DNA from 2 places in the Paenibacillus sp. strain BS8-2 genome. Region 1 is predicted to be linked to the other one. Evidence: riboswitches for the same ligand, from Rfam matches in the RefSeq annotation. Region 1 holds a riboswitch; the other holds the start of a gene.
The links. Region 1 has a riboswitch for cyclic di-AMP ahead of ACX1C1_RS16885 (potassium channel family protein). Riboswitches for the same ligand answer to the same signal wherever they lie in the genome.

Region 1 (4,259 bases):
TTCCGCGTTCCCGAATTGCCGATATGGTGCTGCGAATTAACGAAATCGCGCGCAAGTATAACGTCACCATCGCGACCTTCGGTCATGCGGGAGACGGGAATCTGCATCCAACGGCGACGACGGACGCGAGGGATACCGAGGAGGTGCATCGCGTAGAGGAGGCGTTCGCCGAAATCTTCGAAGCCACGATCGAGCTAGGCGGCACGATTACTGGAGAACATGGAGTAGGCCTCGTGAAGGCGCCATATCTGGAGTGGAAAGTAGGGGCGCCAGGCATTGAAGTGATGAAAGGCATCAAGATGGCATTTGACCCGCAAGGGCTGCTCAATCCTGGCAAGTTGTTCGCCAAGGAAACGAGAAAAAGGGTGGTGCTGCAGCATGGCTAACGGAACGATGATCAAGAAACCGGAGATCAAACATGCCAATCCACTGGCGCAAACGCTCCTGAACAAGCTTGACTACGATCAGCTTACGAATTGCATGCGCTGCGGCTTCTGCTTGCCGGCATGCCCGACCTTCCGCGAGACCGGGCTGGAGCCAGAGTCGCCGCGCGGTCGTATTGCGCTTATGAAGGCCGTTGCGGATGGGATTATGGATCCTGATCAAGCGTTCCAGGATCAGATGAATCATTGTTTAGGATGCCGCGCGTGCGAGCCGGCATGCCCAGCCGATGTGAAGTACGGACAGCTTATCGAGCAAGCGCGTGACGCGATCGAAGATCATGCGGAACACAGCTTACCGATCAAGGGTCTGAGGAAGGTGATGTTTAAAGGCGTTTTCCCTAGTCGGAGCAAGCTTAAACTTCTTGGAGGTACACTTGGTTTCTACCAAAAGTCGGGTCTGCAGAAGCTGGCCAGAGGTACGGGGATCATGAAGCTGTTCCCCAAACATCTGCAAGAAATGGAAGCGATTTTGCCAGAAGCCAGCACGAAAGGGGTCATCGAACAAATCGGTGCGTTCTATCCCGCAAAGGGCAAAGCAATTGCCCGTGTGGCCTTGTTCAGAGGTTGTATCATGGATGTGATGTTCGCAGGCACAAACGTCAATACCGTCAAACTGCTTTCCGAAGCGGGCTTCGAAGTTGTCATCCCGGATACACAGGTTTGCTGCGGTGCTCTCCATGCGCATAGCGGCGAGATGGACGATGCACGCGGGTTGGCTAGGACGAATGTGCAGGCATTCAAAGCTGCGGGCGTCGATTATATCGTCTCCAATGCAGGCGGCTGTGGGGCGCTGCTCGTCGAATACGATCACCTGCTAGTAGAAGACGCTGATCCGGAAATGCGTGAAGCAGCCAAATGGTTTGCAGAACGTGTCAAAGATGTGAGTCAGCTTATCGTTGAGATTGGAACGATTCCGGCATTCGCCGAGATCGCCGCGGAATCGGAGCAAGGCACGGTAACGTATCAGGATTCTTGCCATTTGCGAAACGTGATGAAAAGCTCAAACGCTCCGCGTCAGCTAATGAAAAGCGTCAGCGGCGTATCGTATGTAGAAATGAAAGAAGCGGACCGCTGCTGTGGCTCTGCTGGTATCTACAACGTAACGCAGCCGGAGATGGCGGGACAAATTATTGAGCACAAAATGGAGCATGCTACAAATACGGGAGCACGTTACATGCTTACCAGCAATCCCGGTTGCCTCCTTCAGATGAAACACGGGATCGAAAAACATAAGCCTCCGTTCCGGATGGAAGCGATGCATATCGTCGATTATTTGCATGATCGAATCGTGGCGGCTCCGGCATCACTTTCCGAGCATCCAGAGTCTGGTGTTTTGGCGAAAAACGGATCAAACGTTTGATAATCGACGCTTCGATAATCAAAGGGCTGTTGTAAACGTTGCAATGAACGATTTTCGGTGATTCCGAGCTAATAGGCTGCGAGTTTCAGCTTTTACTTTTGGTTCATAAAGGAGTAGCATTAGCGATGAACCAAATATGCCACACGCTGAGCCTTTTTCATAAAAAGGGCGGGGGAACCAATGCGGCTGCAGCCGCTGGGGTGAATCCATTCTGAACAGAATGGTAGGGAATTCTCGAAATCCCGAATCCGACAGCTAACCTCGTAAGCGTTGTTCGGGAGAGGAACGAAAATTCACTCGTGATCGTATGGTTTACGACCACAGAGCGCACTCGCCTCTGTGGTTTTTTGTTGCGCATTTTTAAGGATACGATAAGAAGAAAGAAGGCTGCGTGTTAATGAAAAAACAATTTGTTGTCATCGGTTTGGGCAGATTCGGGGGCAGCGTCACCAAGACGTTAATGTCGCTCGGCTATGAGGTGATGGGAATTGACAGAGACGAGCGACGCGTGCAAGATTTTGCGCCGATACTCTCTCATGTATATCAAGCGGATTCTACGGATGAATCTGTCTTGAAGCAGCTGGGCGTGCACAACATGGACCATGCGATCGTAGCAATTGGCGAAGACCTGCAGGCAAGCATCCTGACCACCCTGATCCTCAAAGACATGGGTATTCCATACGTGACAGCCAAAGCAACCAACGATTACCACCAACGGGTACTTGAGGGACTAGGGGCGAATCATATCGTACATCCAGAGCGGGATACGGGTATTCGAGTGGCGCATCAAGTAACCTCCAAGAATACGGTCGAATACATGGAGTTATCTCCGGAGCATAGTCTTGTCGAAATTATTGCTCCGAACAATTTCGGCGGCAAGACGTTAAAAACATTAAACTTCCGCGCCAAATTCGGCTGCAATATCATGGCTATTCGGCGAAAAAACAACGAGCTTGTCGTATCGCCTCTAGCTGATGATTTTATCTACGAAGGCGATATGCTTGTTGTTATTGGCAAGAACACGGATATCACCCGCTTCGAGAAAGCGATCGGCGACTAATAGCTTATCCCTTGAAGGGGGCAAGATAGTCGGCAATATCGGCGTTAACCTCAGCGGGATCGACGGATGGAATGCGATCATCGCTTAGATTGTATTTGTCCTTCAGACGAAGTATGCGATAGACGCTTTCGTCGAGCCGCTCCTGCGAGATCGTTCCATCGTCCACGCGTTGGAGGACGGAGTCGAGCACCTTCTTCTGCAATGCATCCTCATGACACACGAGCAGGATATCCCCTCCGGCCAGGATGGCATCCACTGCGGCTGCACCAATGTCATTGCCATTCGTCAACCCTTTCATGGTCATGTCGTCTGTAATCACGACGCCGTCATAATGAAGCTGTTCGCGAAGCAGATCCGTAATGACTACCTTGGAGATGGAAGCGGGATGCTCCTTATCCAGCTTGTTCATTAACAAATGTCCGATCATGATCGCATCTGCCTCGTTACGAATCGCTTCTTCGAATGGCCGCAGCTCGAATCCACGGAGCTCCTCCAGGCTCTTATTCACGATAGGCAAACTCTTATGGGAATCAACGGCTGTATCGCCATGCCCCGGAAAATGTTTGACGACCGCAGCCACTCCCTGCGACGTAATACCGTCCATCATTGCGAGGCCATGCGAAGCTACCGTATCGGCATCTGCGCCAAAGGAACGGTCTCCGATAACAGGATTGTCAGGGTTGCTATTAATGTCCAGCACCGGGGCAAAATCCATATTGAAGCCGAGTGAACGCACGGCAAGTCCAAGTGATTGTCCGATGGCAAAGGTATAATCGGGATTCTGCTTGCTCGCGATCTGCTTTGCGGTCGGTGTTTTGGTATATTCGGCGGGAAGTCGACTTACTTTGCCCCCCTCTTGGTCAACGCTTAACCATAATGGAACAGATTCTGGATCACTGGCGTTGCTTTCTTTGAGCTGATTCAATAATTGCAGCGTTTGACTTGCATCTTTGATGTTATCCTTAAACAAAATAAATCCCCCGACATGGTAATCACGGATAAACGATCGCGTGGTGTCATTCATCGAGATGCCGTCCAAGCCGATGATGGCCAATTGTCCGACCTTCTCCTTCGTTGACATGGCGTTAATCTGTTGCCAGATAGCTTGCTCGCCCTGATCAGAGGGCGTTTCGTTATGTGAGGTTGGATTAGGAGACTGTGTAACGACTTCGGATGTCGGTGTGACCGTGGAGTTTGAAGAACCGTCTTTGCCGCAACCGACGAGAGAGGTTACGGCTACAAGGGCAGCCATAACGGCTAGCGATAGCTTGTACATGTAGATCTCCTCCTACTGGGTATCTCGATCTTATCTATTGTATCGATAGGATAGAGCGATAGCAAACCAATGCACGCGACCACAATGAAGAAATTGTAAAGCATCCCCCCAAACGCCGTT
Region 2 (4,259 bases), 2.3 Mb from region 1:
TAATAACAGGTGCAGATTCGCCCGTAATGGCTGACTCGTCGACAGATGCAAGTCCTTCAATCACTTCCCCATCGCCAGGAATCCATTGCCCTTGGGCAACAAGCACGATATCTCCTTTGCGAAGCTCGGTAGAAGGTACTTGCTTGATCGAGGAGCCCATCAGTTTGTTCGCGATCATTTCTTTTTTGGATTTTTTGAGCGAGTCTGCTTGCGCTTTACCTCTGCCCTCTGCTAAAGCTTCTGCAAAGTTAGCGAATAATACCGTCAATAGCAGGATGACAGCGACTGTAGCATTGAACCATACGGGAGTTGCACCCCCGAATGCATCAGGCACGAAAACGAACAACAACGTAATGATAAATCCAATTTCCACGACGAACATGATCGGGTTACGAATCATAACTCGTGGATCTAATTTGAGAATAGACGACTTCAATGCCTGTTTCACGATAGGTCCGCTTAAGGCTGATTTAGTTGGTTGACTCATGGTATACTCCTCTCCAGTAACGGCTATGGCGCCAAAGTTAGTTGCTCGGCAATGGGCCCGAGTACAAGGCTCGGGAAGAAGGTCAGTGCGCCAACAATAAGCACGGCTCCCAAGAATACGACTGCGAATAAGGCAGTGTCCGTGCGGAAGGTGCCAATCGATTCGGGTACCGTCTTCTTCGCTGCAAGCGAACCCGCCACGGCAAGTAGAGTCACGATCGAGAAGTAACGACCTATAAACATGACTAGGCCAGTCGATATATTCCAGTAGGTTGTATTGTCCCCTAGTCCTTCGAATCCGGAACCGTTATTGCCGGCTGATGATGTGTATTCGTACATGGCTTGCGTAAGACCGTGGAAGCCGGCGTTCGAGATCGTCTCCGGATAATAGAACAAGGCGATTGCCGTCGGTATCAAAATGATGAACGGAGGAACCAGCATCGTCAGCGCGATCAGCTTCATTTCCTTCCCTTCAATCTTCTTGCCAAGATATTCTGGCGTTCTGCCTACCATTAATCCGGACAAAAATACGCCAATCATTGCGTATATCAGCACGTTCATAAATCCGGCACCTACACCACCGAAGATGGTATTCAGCATCATGTTCGCGATGGTTACCAATCCAGCGATCGGCGTCAACGTATCATGCATCGTATTAACTGCCCCCGTCTCGGAGGCTGTAGTGACAACCGAATATAAGACGGATTGCTCGATACCAAACCGTGTCTCTTTGCCTTCCATGCTGCCGTGATCCTGATCGATGCCAAGCGCGCTTATGGCGGAGTTGCCTGCTTGCTCTGCGCCGAGAGAGATCCCTAACATCATAATGAACAATGTGGTCATGGCGACGAATAGTACCCGTCCTTGCTTGGGGTTGCCCACCATCTTCCCATACGTGTACGGCAACGCCGTGCATAATAACATCATCAATATTATCTGCAGCGTGTTACTTATTGCGCCGGGATTCTCGAATGGATGCGCTGAGTTGACGCCCATAAATCCGCCGCCGTTGTTGCCGAGCTCCTTAATGGAGAGGAACGAAGCCATCGGTCCGCGCGCAATCGTCTGTTCTTCGCCTTGCAGCGTCTGAGCAACTGCCGCAGGTTCCAGCGTTTGAGGAACGCCAAGTGCTGCAAAGAGTAGAGCGGCCACAATCGCAATGGGCAATAATACACGAACAATGGAACGCGTCAGGTCCACGAAGAAATTGCCCATTGGCTTGCCTGCGAGTCCTCGCATAAAGGCGATAACAACGGATAACGCAGTTGCCGGAGCCGTGAACATCATAAATACGATAGCGACCATCTGAGACAAATACGATAGACCGCTCTCCCCGCTATAATGCTGCAGGTTCGTATTGGTCATAAAGCTGATCGCCGTATTAAACGCAAGCGTAGGCTCCATGTTTGGAATATGGCTGGGGTTAAGCGGCAGATAGGCTTGCATTCGGAAAATCATATAAACCAGCAAGATCATAACTCCGTTGCTGAGGATGACGGTTGCGGCATACTTTTTCCATAATTGGTTGGTAAGGGATAGACCTCCCAAGCGGTAAATCAATCTTTCTATTGGACCGAACCATTTGTCCAGAACAGTCGTTTCCGAATGGAATACCTTAGCCAAATATAAGCCTGTTGGTCTGGCCAACAAGAAAACTATTATTAAAGTGATGAAGATCGCGATCAAAGCTAACATTGTTGCATACTCCTTCCCGCTAGCGGCAGCTCTAGAATTTTTCTGGATTCAACAGCACATACGTCAAATATACGAAAACAACGACGACCACCACGCCGAGTGCGAGCATCATTGCGGCTCACTTCCTTCCGAAGCAACACTTCCGCACCACGCTAACAGTCCTAACATGCCTGCTAGTGAGACGGTTAAGATCCCAATCATGACAATATCCATTTACGTTCCTCCCTATATCAAAAATGAAACATCCCCGCCGTTGGAATACAGAACGTGCCCGCAGCTGTGGACGGCGAAACCAAAATAATTTCCTCTTGAATGGACATGCTGCGCCTCACACCCCTTTATTTGGGCAACAAAAAAAGAAGCTGCACGAAGAGGAACCTTCATCAGCTTCTTAGGCACAGGGAAAGAACCGTGTCTAATCACGACAAATTGTTGCCTCTATAGACGCTTACGAGGTTAGCTGTCGGATTCGGGCGTTAGAGTCGCCCTACATGCCGGATACGTTCATTTCCGGTCACGATTCACCCCAAATCCACATTAGACATACATGCGGATTGTATATGGGTCCCCCGTTCTCAGGTGCCACTTCTCTTGGGAAGTGGCCTACTAGATTCAGCGATTGTTCGCCCGTACATGATTCGGGCTATATCAACTTGACGTCATCATCCTTTCCTTGGATTCGAAGGAATGTTTACTTACCAGCAATTCAGCGCTGAACGGAGTACGTGAATCCATTCATGGCAACATGTTACTCCCCCTCGTAAAAGCTGTAAAGCAAAGCAAACGTCAAATTAGATGGTCTACGTTTTGCTAAGTTCGAACACTCCATATAGCAACGTATTATCGCTCGTTTCCTATCGTTTGCTCTCATTATCGATGGATTATAAACATTTTTATGTAATTTTTACACCTGCAGCGTGTTTCATTATTCGTTATTATTAAGTAATCTAGGAGAAGAACAACAAGCGTAACTACGAAGGAAGTGATTCCAGATCGTTCAGTCTCTTGTAAGGCGGATTGCATTATCGCCATATATAAGCACCACCTTGTTCATTACAATTATGACTTTGTTATTAGTACCCGTTGGTCGCTTATTCGACCTGGCAAACGTAGCGTTACTTTATTTGTTGCCAGTGCTCTTTAACGCGGTATACCTAGGGCTACGGCCCGCCATTTACGCCTCGTTTCTCGGTGTGTTTGCCTTTGATGTTTTTTTCGTGCCGCCTGTCTTAAGCTTAACGGTTGCTGACTTAAAATATTTCATTACCTTTGGTGTTTACTTAGTTGTCGCCGCATTAACAGCAGGACTTGCCACAAGGCTGAAGCTGCAGGCTCAGTATGCCAAGTCCAAGGAAGCCCAGACCGCTGCCTTATACGCATTCAGCAGAGAAATGATATCGGTATCCAATATCCATGATTTGTCGGAGCGATTGTTGTCGCAGCTACCAAGGAAGTTTGGGCTGCAAGCTACGATGTATGTGGAGGAGGAGACCGGTACGCTGGGACTCTCTGGCCATACAAGGGGAATCGACGATAACCACAAACGGGAATTGGCATCAATTGGTATCGATTACATGTATAAACGCGCTGAAGGTGATGGTTCAGAGTGTTTGATGCTTGGTCAACATTTGGTATATCTGGCATGGCTGCATGCCGATCATCGCAAATATGGCCTCCTTGTTTGTTACTCCGAATCGGCAACTGCACAAGCTACACAAGCATCGGACGAGATACAGCAAGTGATTAGAACATTGGCGGGTATTACAGCCAATACCATCGCGCGTATTAAACTTGCCGAAGAAGCCAAGATTGCTCTTGTATCGGCTGAGTCCGAACGGATGCGTACCACGATTCTTAACTCAGTCTCGCATGAGCTGCGGACGCCTCTGGCGGCGGTTATCGGTTCTGCCACAAGCCTTTTGGAGAACGACCATCTATTCACTCCATCCGATCGCGTGGAGCTCCTCGAGACGATTCGGGACGGCTCCCTTCGAATGAACCGATTGGTCAACAATTTGTTAAACATGGTAAAGCTGGAAAGCGGTATGTTGTATTTCCGGAAGAGCTGGTGCGATCTC

Region 2: another riboswitch for cyclic di-AMP. It lies ahead of kdpF (K(+)-transporting ATPase subunit F); the one in region 1 lies ahead of ACX1C1_RS16885 (potassium channel family protein).

Annotation. Positions count from the first base shown of each region.
Region 1 is NZ_CM137010.1:3,998,945-4,003,203, forward strand. It holds gene ACX1C1_RS16875 (FAD-binding oxidoreductase) at 1-386, shown strand, start outside; gene ACX1C1_RS16880 ((Fe-S)-binding protein) at 379-1,803, shown strand; cyclic di-AMP (ydaO/yuaA leader) riboswitch at 1,938-2,088, shown strand; gene ACX1C1_RS16885 (potassium channel family protein) at 2,201-2,863, shown strand; gene nagZ (beta-N-acetylhexosaminidase) at 2,868-4,139, opposite strand.
Region 2 is NZ_CM137010.1:1,694,243-1,698,501, forward strand. It holds gene kdpB (potassium-transporting ATPase subunit KdpB) at 1-487, opposite strand, end outside; gene kdpA (potassium-transporting ATPase subunit KdpA) at 511-2,181, opposite strand; gene kdpF (K(+)-transporting ATPase subunit F) at 2,213-2,293, opposite strand; cyclic di-AMP (ydaO/yuaA leader) riboswitch at 2,611-2,809, opposite strand; gene ACX1C1_RS07490 (ATP-binding protein) at 3,216-4,259, shown strand, end outside.